Linked DNA regions of Aliamphritea ceti. The protein of the gene in region 1 interacts with the protein of each later gene in a pairwise test. Links are inferred from orthologs where the notes say so. Each region holds a gene or a part of one and is shown on either strand. Other genes may lie near its edges.

Evidence for each region. The genes of interacting proteins can lie anywhere in the genome.
Region 2: the proteins of hslU (region 1) and OCU49_RS08870 interact in binary tests that used the Escherichia coli proteins (3 or more experiments, as listed by UniProt). The link is inferred for Aliamphritea ceti from one-to-one orthologs.

Annotation. Positions count from the first base shown.
Region 1 is NZ_AP025282.1:4,724,467-4,727,919, forward strand. Bases 635-3,453 are described here. They hold hslU (ATP-dependent protease ATPase subunit HslU), read left to right. Parts: upstream 635-1,289; coding sequence 1,290-2,618; downstream 2,619-3,453. Other genes in these bases: hslV (ATP-dependent protease subunit HslV), read left to right, coding at 735-1,268; OCU49_RS21345 (gamma-butyrobetaine hydroxylase family protein), read left to right, coding at 2,681-3,055; ubiE (bifunctional demethylmenaquinone methyltransferase/2-methoxy-6-polyprenyl-1,4-benzoquinol methylase UbiE), read left to right, coding at 3,203-3,453. Also shown: OCU49_RS21330 (SPOR domain-containing protein), read left to right, coding at 1-523. UniProt on the Escherichia coli protein: ATPase subunit of a proteasome-like degradation complex; this subunit has chaperone activity. The binding of ATP and its subsequent hydrolysis by HslU are essential for unfolding of protein substrates subsequently hydrolyzed by HslV.
Region 2 is NZ_AP025282.1:1,933,651-1,939,055, reverse strand. The notes cover bases 1-2,733. They hold OCU49_RS08870 (cell division inhibitor SulA), read left to right. Parts: upstream 1-996; coding sequence 997-1,470; downstream 1,471-2,733. Other genes in these bases: topA (type I DNA topoisomerase), read right to left, coding at 2,418-2,733; OCU49_RS08860 (DUF6586 family protein), read right to left, coding at 1,817-2,332; OCU49_RS08865 (hypothetical protein), read right to left, coding at 1,529-1,786; lexA (transcriptional repressor LexA), read left to right, coding at 390-992; dinG (ATP-dependent DNA helicase DinG), read right to left, coding at 1-259. Outside these bases: more of topA, read right to left, coding at 2,734-5,081; OCU49_RS08850 (DNA topoisomerase I), read left to right, coding at 5,284-5,405. UniProt on the Escherichia coli protein: Component of the SOS system and an inhibitor of cell division. Accumulation of SulA causes rapid cessation of cell division and the appearance of long, non-septate filaments.

The sequences.
Region 1 (3,453 bases):
GCCTCAGGCTGCCAGCACGCCTGCCAGAACCACAACTCCCGCACCTAAGCCAGTTGCCAAAGCTCAGAAGCCGGTAGCCCAACCAGCACAAAAGGCAGCTCCCAAACCTACACCTAAGCCGGTTGCTAAAACCAGCAAACCAAAAACAGAAGCGGCAAAACCCACAGTACCTGTCACAGATAAGAGCAATGAACACTACGAGTTCTATGAAATGCTCCGCGACAGCGAAGTGGATACCAGCAACGCCGGTACGTACAAATCAACGCCGAAAACTGAAAAGTTGAAAAAGCGTTACATCCTGCAGGTGGGCTCATTCCGCAGCGCACAGGATGCCGAGCAAATGCGTGCCAAGCTAATCATTCAGGGCCTACCGAATGTGCATACCCGCAAAGTAACCAACAATGATGGCAGCCTCTGGCATCAGGTACTTGCCGGTCCGTTTGATAACCGCCTGCAACTGAACAAAGCTCAGGACAAGCTGGTACGTATGAATATCGATCCATTATTACGGGTCGCCAAGTAAGCGCTGTTTGAAGCCCTTGTAACAGCCCCTGTAAACGGCGCCAGTTAAGACCGGCTTATAAGACCTGCTCAAGACATCGCTTTATACACCTACTACACCTGCTCTCTCCATGGCCAATTATCAGCTTAATTGGCCCCAGCCTATTGAAATATCCCCATCCAGTCCCATATTGATACTCAATCACGAACCGATACGGGACTTTATTTTACCCATGACCACCATAGTATCAGTACGACGCGGCAACCAGGTTGTTGTTGGCGGCGACGGCCAGGTATCCCTCGGCAACACCGTAATGAAAGGGACGGCCCGCAAAGTACGTCAGTTACCTAAGCATCAGGTAATTACCGGTTTCGCAGGCAGCACCGCCGATGCCATTACCCTGCTGGATCTGTTCGAGCAGCAATTAGACAAGCACCAGGGCAACATCTTCAATTCAGTAGTACATCTGGCCCGCGAATGGCGCAGTGACCGCGTACTCCGCAAACTCGAAGCCCTAATGCTGGTTGCCAACAAAGAAAAGACTTACCTAATCTCAGGTAGCGGCGACATCATTGAACCTGAAGACGGCGTAATTGCCATCGGTTCTGGCGGCAACTTTGCACTGGCATCAGCCCGTGCACTGGTAGATAACACTGAACTGCCTGCCCGTGACATCGTTGAAAAGAGCCTGCAAATTGCCGCAGGCATCTGTGTCTTCACCAACGCAAACCTGACTATCGAACAGCTTGAAGCAGAAACTGCTTAAGCGACGCTGGAGCTTTTTAAAATGTCCAACATGACACCTCGCGAAATCGTTCACGAACTGGACCGTCACATCGTCGGTCAGGACGACGCCAAACGCGCCGTTGCAATTGCCCTGCGTAACCGCTGGCGCCGTATGCAGCTGGATGCTGAGCTGCGCGTTGAAGTAACCCCAAAAAACATTCTGATGATCGGCCCGACCGGTGTCGGTAAAACCGAGATTGCTCGCCGCCTGGCTAAACTGGCAAACGCACCGTTCATCAAGATCGAAGCGACTAAGTTTACTGAAGTTGGCTACGTAGGCCGTGATGTTGAAACCATCATCCGCGACCTGATGGACACTGCCATTACTATGCTGCGTGAACAGGAAATGGAAAAAGTCCGTTTCCGTGCAGAAGATTCAGCGGAAGAACGTATTCTGGATGCCCTGCTGCCACCGGCTCGCCCGACAGGCTTCGACCAGCCAGAAGAAAAGCAGGACAGCGCTACCCGCCAGCTGTTCCGCAAGCAGCTGCGTGAAGGCAAGCTGGACGACAAAGAAATCGAGATCGAACTCAGCCAGCCACAGATGGGCGTCGAAATCATGGCCCCTCCGGGCATGGAAGAAATGACCAACCAGCTGCAGAGCATGTTCTCTAACCTGGGTAACAACCAGGCTAAGCCACGCCGCGTGAAAGTCAAAGAAGCTCTGAAACAGGCAATTGACGAAGAAGCCGCGAAGATGGTCAACGATGACGACCTCAAGCAAATGGCAGTAGAAGCCGTTGAGCAAAACGGTATCGTCTTCCTGGATGAGATCGACAAAGTATGTAAACGTGAAGGCCAGGGTGCAGATGTATCCCGTGAAGGTGTTCAGCGTGACTTGCTGCCACTGATCGAGGGCAGCACAGTTTCTACTAAATACGGCATGATCAAAACAGACCACATTCTGTTCATTGCCTCCGGTGCATTCCACCTGGCTAAGCCATCTGATCTGATCCCGGAACTACAGGGTCGTCTGCCAATCCGCGTTGAGCTAAGCGCCCTGACACCGGATGACTTCCGTCGTATTCTGACAGAACCAAGCGCATCACTGACTGAACAGTACCGTGCGCTACTGGCAACTGAAGGCCTGACGATCGAGTTCTCTGAAGACGGTATCAGCCGCATTGCTGAACTGGCATTTGAGATCAATGAACGTACCGAAAATATCGGTGCACGTCGTTTGCACACAATGCTGGAACGCCTGCTGGAAGAAGTATCTTTCACCGCTTCCGACAAAGACGGTCAGAGCATTGATATCAACCGTGCCTACGTTGATGAACATCTGGGTGAACTGAGCCAGAATGAAGATCTGAGCCATTACATCCTGTAACAGAGTAACGCTGACGCGATGCCCCTGCCTAACAGCAAGGGCCTCGCTGCCGGAGCATCACTATGAGCAATTTCCCGCAAGATATTAAGCTACATCAGAAGTCCCGCACGCTGGAACTGGTTTACCCTGAACAGACTTTTGAACTGACAGCGGAATACCTTCGGGTGCACTCCCCTTCAGCAGAAGTACGTGGTCACGGTAAAGGTCAGGAAGTACTGCAAACCGGCAAACAGTTTGTCGGCATTAAAGGCATCGAGCCAAGCGGCAACTACGCGCTGAAGATCATTTATGATGATGGTCATGACAGCGGCCTGTACACCTGGGACTACCTTTACGAACTCTGCACTCACCAGCAGGAGTATTGGGATAAGTACCTGCAGGAGCTCGCTGACGCCGGCGAAACCCGCAACAATAATATGATTGCCCGCGGCCTCTAAGGCCGTCAGTCAAACTGCACGACTCCTCCGGTGTGGCTCTCACACCGGACATTTCCCCAATCTCCTTGACATAAACCAAGACAAGCGCAGTACAGCTCTGTAAAATCCCCCTCTAATTAAGAAGCGCTTTATTCAGACAGGCCCGCCATGACCGATCAGAAGAAATCCCAGGACCAGACAGACTTTGGTTTTGAACAAGTAAATGTGGACGAAAAAGCCGGCAAAGTCGCGGACGTATTTCATTCCGTTGCCAGCAAATACGACGTCATGAACGATCTAATGTCTGGCGGTATCCACCGTATCTGGAAAAAGCTGACGATCGAACAAAGCGGCGTACGTCGTGGCCATCAGGTTCTGGATATTGCCGGTGGTACTGGCGATCTGACAATGCGCTTCTC
Region 2 (5,405 bases), 2.8 Mb from region 1 along the record:
TTTTCTTTTTAAGAGCTTTAGCAACCGGGATCGCAGCTAGCAAATAACCAATTGTTTTGCCTGTACCGGTTCCTGCCTCAACAACACATACATGGTTTTCACCCAGACGCTGTGCTTTATCATCCACGGGAATATTGCCAATTACTTTGGCAACTTCAGCAATCATTCGTTTCTGGCTGGAACGCGCTTTTAAACCACGGCTAGTCAAAAACTTGCTGTAAGCAGTCTGAATTTGTTTTTTTAGGTCGTCGGTCAGCACTTAAAGAAACCCGTCTGTAGTAGTGGCGGCCATTCTATCAATAACACTGGATATATAAACATAAAAAATGTTTACAAAAGCAAAATACTGTATATAGTTACAGCTACTGGATAAAAACACAGAGATCATCATGAAACTTACACAACGACAAACCGATGTTCTTGATTGTATAAAGCACTGCATTGCAACCACAGGCTACCCGCCTACCCGTGCTGACATCGCTCGCGAGCTGGGCTTTAAGTCAGCCAATGCAGCAGAGGAGCACCTTAAAGCGCTGGCACGTAAAGGCGCAATTGAAATGATACCCGGCACCTCACGTGGTATTCGCATACCTGAGTTGGAAAAAGAAGAATCAGGTTTACCTGTTGTTGGTCAGGTTGCTGCTGGTAACCCAATCCTGGCTCAGCAGCATGTAGAAGAGCGCTGCACGATTGCTGCCGACTTCTTTCACCCTCCGGCTGATTACCTGTTACGGGTACGTGGCACAAGCATGAAAAATGTTGGCATCATGGACGGAGACTTACTGGCCGTTCATCAGTGCAAACAAGCCAAAAATGGCGAAATAGTTGTAGCGCGTATTGAAGATGACGTCACTGTTAAACGTTTTAAAAAAGACGGCAACTTAGTTTATCTGATTGCAGAGAACGAAGAGTTCGAACCTATTGTGATCAACCTGGAAGAACAGGAATTATCTATTGAAGGCCTAGGTGTAGGCGTGATTAGAAGAGGATAACGACATGATGCAGGCAGAACTGGTAACCCAATCTCATCAGAACGCGAATATTCCCCTTATTCGCCCTTCTGAAAACGTGTTAACGGCAAAGGCAGAACAACCTATGCCGGCGCTGGCTGGTAAAATTACTGAAATTGTTATGCATAACAACGATTTTGATCAGTTAACCATGTTACTACCCCTGCTTGCTCAACTTAGTCGTGATGACCGCTGGTTTGCATGGATTGCACCGCCAAGCAGCCTGCCTAAAGCGCTGTTGACAGCAGCAGGTATCGACCTGAATAAGATAATGCTACTGCAACCTGACGCGAGTCACAGCACCTATGACCTTGCTCACCAGGCTTTAAAAGCCGGTACATGCCACGCTGTTATCACCTGGCCTGGTATGTTGAGTAACGAACAACTGTCCGGCCTGGAAAACGCAGCTGAGCGCGGCGCTAGCCACGGCATTGTTATTCGTGACCGAATGGCTGCATAAAGCGCCCTCTGATTATAAAAAAGCGCCTGATGGCGCTTTTTTTAATTCTATATTTTCATTAATGCAAAACCGGTGGCTTTTCATCTTCCACCTTTTGTAGCGCCTCTGCTTCCGCAGTTTTATTTTGCATCTCAGCAGCCATATGAATGCCAGCACTTAACATAACTTTAGCCACATCCAGATGCTGATCCTGTAAACGCTTCTTCATGTCATCAGAAAAACTCACCTTCATTACAGGCACATCATCAGATTCCATCTCTCGCAGCACTATCTCGCCGCTTTCAAGCTCAACAATTTCAAGAAACAACTCAGCCATCTAAATAACTCTGTAAATTTAAAAAAGAAACTACCATTCCTGAGACATCGTACGTAATCGCTGTACTGTCGAAGCCAAAGACTGATGCCAAAACCTTAACTCAGATAGCTTATCATCATTTTCGGAAAGCATAGTCACGCTAATCTCGGAATGCTGAACAGCGCCAGATGAGCCAACATCAGCTCCTGCTACTCCAAGCTGTTTATATGCAGCTTGCAGGCCTGCTAACCAGGAAACACTTTCACTCTCACCCGTCCCTTCAAGCAAAGCTAACTCCTTAAGCTCAGGCGATACTGAGCCGGTTTCACAATCACCAACCAACACGGAAGCACTCTGAGCCTCTGCCAAAACTAAGCCCCGATTATCGGTTTCTATTAGCTCAGACAAAAATGCCTGATATGCAAAGTTTAAGTGAAACACAACTGACTCATACTGCGCTTGCATTGCAGGCTCAGAATCTCCGTCAATAAGCGAAGCGTACTGCTGCAACTGCAACTTACTAAAAAAGATACGCTGATTAGTCAGACTTAATCCAGACAAAGACATACTGACACCTACTTAAGAAGGGATATAAACAAGCTACAAAATGGCCGCCAAAGACTCGACGACCATCCATCATAAGTGTAGACGCTTACTTCTTAGCTTTCGCTTTTGGCTTAGCTTTCGCTTTTGCGGCCTCAACAACCCAGCTATTACCCTGATAGAAAGCACGCCAACCTGTAGCCTTACCTTCAACCTCAGTCATTACATATTGCTCTTTAGTTTTACGACTGTAACGAACAATACTTGGATTACCTTCATCATCCTGTACAGGCGCACTGAATAAGAAACTGTATTTCGGATCAATTTCTTTTTGATGCGGCAACAGCTCACTGACCTTAGGTGCACGCGTCTCCCGTTTGCGCGGGAACTGACTGGCAGCCAGGAATAAACCTGATGCACCATCACGCAGTACATAAGTATCTTCAACCTTTTCACAAGCCAATTCTGGCATTGGTACAGGATCCATTTTAGGCGGCGCAGCTTCACCACTCTTCAGCAACTTGCGAGTATTCTTACAGCCTTCACTGGTACAGCCAAAGAACTTACCGAACCGGCCAGTCTTAAGCTGCATCTCTGAGCCACATTTATCGCAGTCAATAACAGGACCGTCATAACCTTTAATTTTGTAACTGCCCTGCTCAACTTCAAAGCCGCTGCAATCCGGATTGTTACCACAGATATGCAGTTTTCGCTGCTCATCAATCAGGTAGCTGTCCATTGCGGTATCACATATTTTACAGCGATGTTTATTAATCAGAATGCGGGATTCTTCTTCATCATCGCCATCAACACTGACCACTTCATCGCCATGGATAAGGTTCATCGTCGACTTACAGCGCTCTTTAGGCGGTAACGCATAGCCTGAACAACCCAGGAACACACCCGTTGTACCGGTACGGATCATCATCTCACGACCACAGGTCTGACATGGAATATCCGTCGCAGTTGGCGCATTAGGGCGCATGCCCCCTTCAGGGTTCTGAGCAATCTCCAAGCGGTTAACAAAACCGTTATAGAACTGATTCAGCAGTACTTTCCAATCGGCACCGCCACTGGCAATATCATCCAGCGCTTCTTCCATTCGGGCAGTAAAACCGTAGTCCATCAGGTCAGTAAAGTTTTCAACCAAACGCTCGGTAACAATGTCACCCATTTTTTGCGCGTAAAAACGACGGTTCTGAGACTCTACGTAGCCGCGATCCTGGATAGTCGAAATAATCGGTACATAAGTAGAAGGACGACCGATACCACGCTTCTCAAGCTCCTTAACTAACGAAGCTTCCGTATAACGCGGTGAAGGCTTGGTAAAATGCTGTTTAGGATCAATCTTCTCCAGCTTCAGCGTATCCCCTTTCTGAACATCCGGCAGAATCACATCTTCATCAGCCTTGGCCTTAGTCAGAACACGGGTATAACCGTCAAACCGCAGAATCCGGCCTTTGGTGGATAATTCAAACTCACCGGCAGTCACTGTAATACGGGTACTGGTATACAGTGCAGGCATCATCTGACAGGCAATAAACTGGCGACGAATCAACTCATACAAGCGTTCAGCGTCCCGCTCCATGCTTTTCAGAGAAGTTGCTTCCACAGTTACATCTGAAGGGCGAATCGCTTCGTGAGCCTCCTGAGCACCTTCCTTACTGCTATAACGGTTAGGCTGCTCAGGTAAATATTTTTCACCGTAACTGTCCTGAATGTAATCACGGCAATTTGCAACCGCTTCAGCACTCAGGTTGGTCGAATCGGTACGCATATAAGTGATGTAACCCGCCTCATACAGACGCTGAGCCATCATCATGGTTTTCTTAACACCAAAATTAAGACGCGTACTGGCAGCTTGCTGCAAAGTAGACGTAATAAAAGGGGCTGAAGGTTTACTGCTGGTAGGACGATCCTGACGCTGCGTGACTTCTAGCGGAGACTGATCAATCAGCGCTGTATACTTGTCGCTCTCAGCCTCACTGGCAGGCCTGTAGGCCTTATCCTGATATTTATTTACCTGTAACCGAAGCAATTCTTTTGCCCCGGAGCTGGCATCAAGATGCATTTCCCAAAACTCTTCAGGAATAAAGCTGCGAATCTCACGCTCACGTTCAACAACAAGACGCACTACTACCGATTGCACTCGTCCTGCAGACAGTCCACGCGCTACTTTTTCCCAAAGCAGAGGTGACACCATATAACCCACTACACGATCGAGGAAGCGCCGTGCTTGCTGAGCATTAACCCGACTCATATCCAGTTCGCTTGGCTGCTTAAATGCTTCCTGGATAGATTTTTTAGTAATCTCGTTAAATACAACGCGGCGATACCGGTCGTTTTCACCACCAATAGCTTCCCGCAAATGCCATGCGATAGCCTCACCCTCTCTATCCAAATCGGTCGCGAGATAGATAGTGTCAGCATTTTTTGCCAGTCGCTTTAATTCATCAACAACTTTTTCTTTGCCTGGCAATATTTCATACTGCGCCAGCCAATCTTTCTCAGGATCTACCCCCATACGGGCAATCAACTGCGTTTTGGCTTTCTTTGCTTTATGTATCACCTTTTCTTCAGGCGATAACTTTCGGGTAAGCGCTGCCTGACGGGCACGCTCTTTTGGATCAGACTTAGACGCACTGGCTGAACCACTGGTAGGCAAATCACGTATATGTCCGACGCTGGACTTAACGACAAAATCGTTACCTAAATATTTGTTAATCGTCTTAGCTTTCGCCGGAGACTCCACAATAACGAGGGACTTACCCATATACAAAAATCCTTAGAGGATATAATCAGCAACTCAAATCAGCGTGCATATATAATGGCTCAAACCTAAAGGGTCAAGTTTCTGATTAAAATTACAAGTTCAATTATTAAAATCTATTTCAACAGGGTATATGCCAGATCATGATTTGGCAGGTACAATAGCGACACTATCAACTCGCATATAATTACAACTACCTGAGAATATGCTGCAAGACAACCTGATAATTCTACTTACTGTTGCATCAATTGGCGTAATTGCCATTTGTATCAACCATTTTATCGCCTCACGTGAGCAACGCGAAGAAGCGCGCGTCAAGCGCCTCAG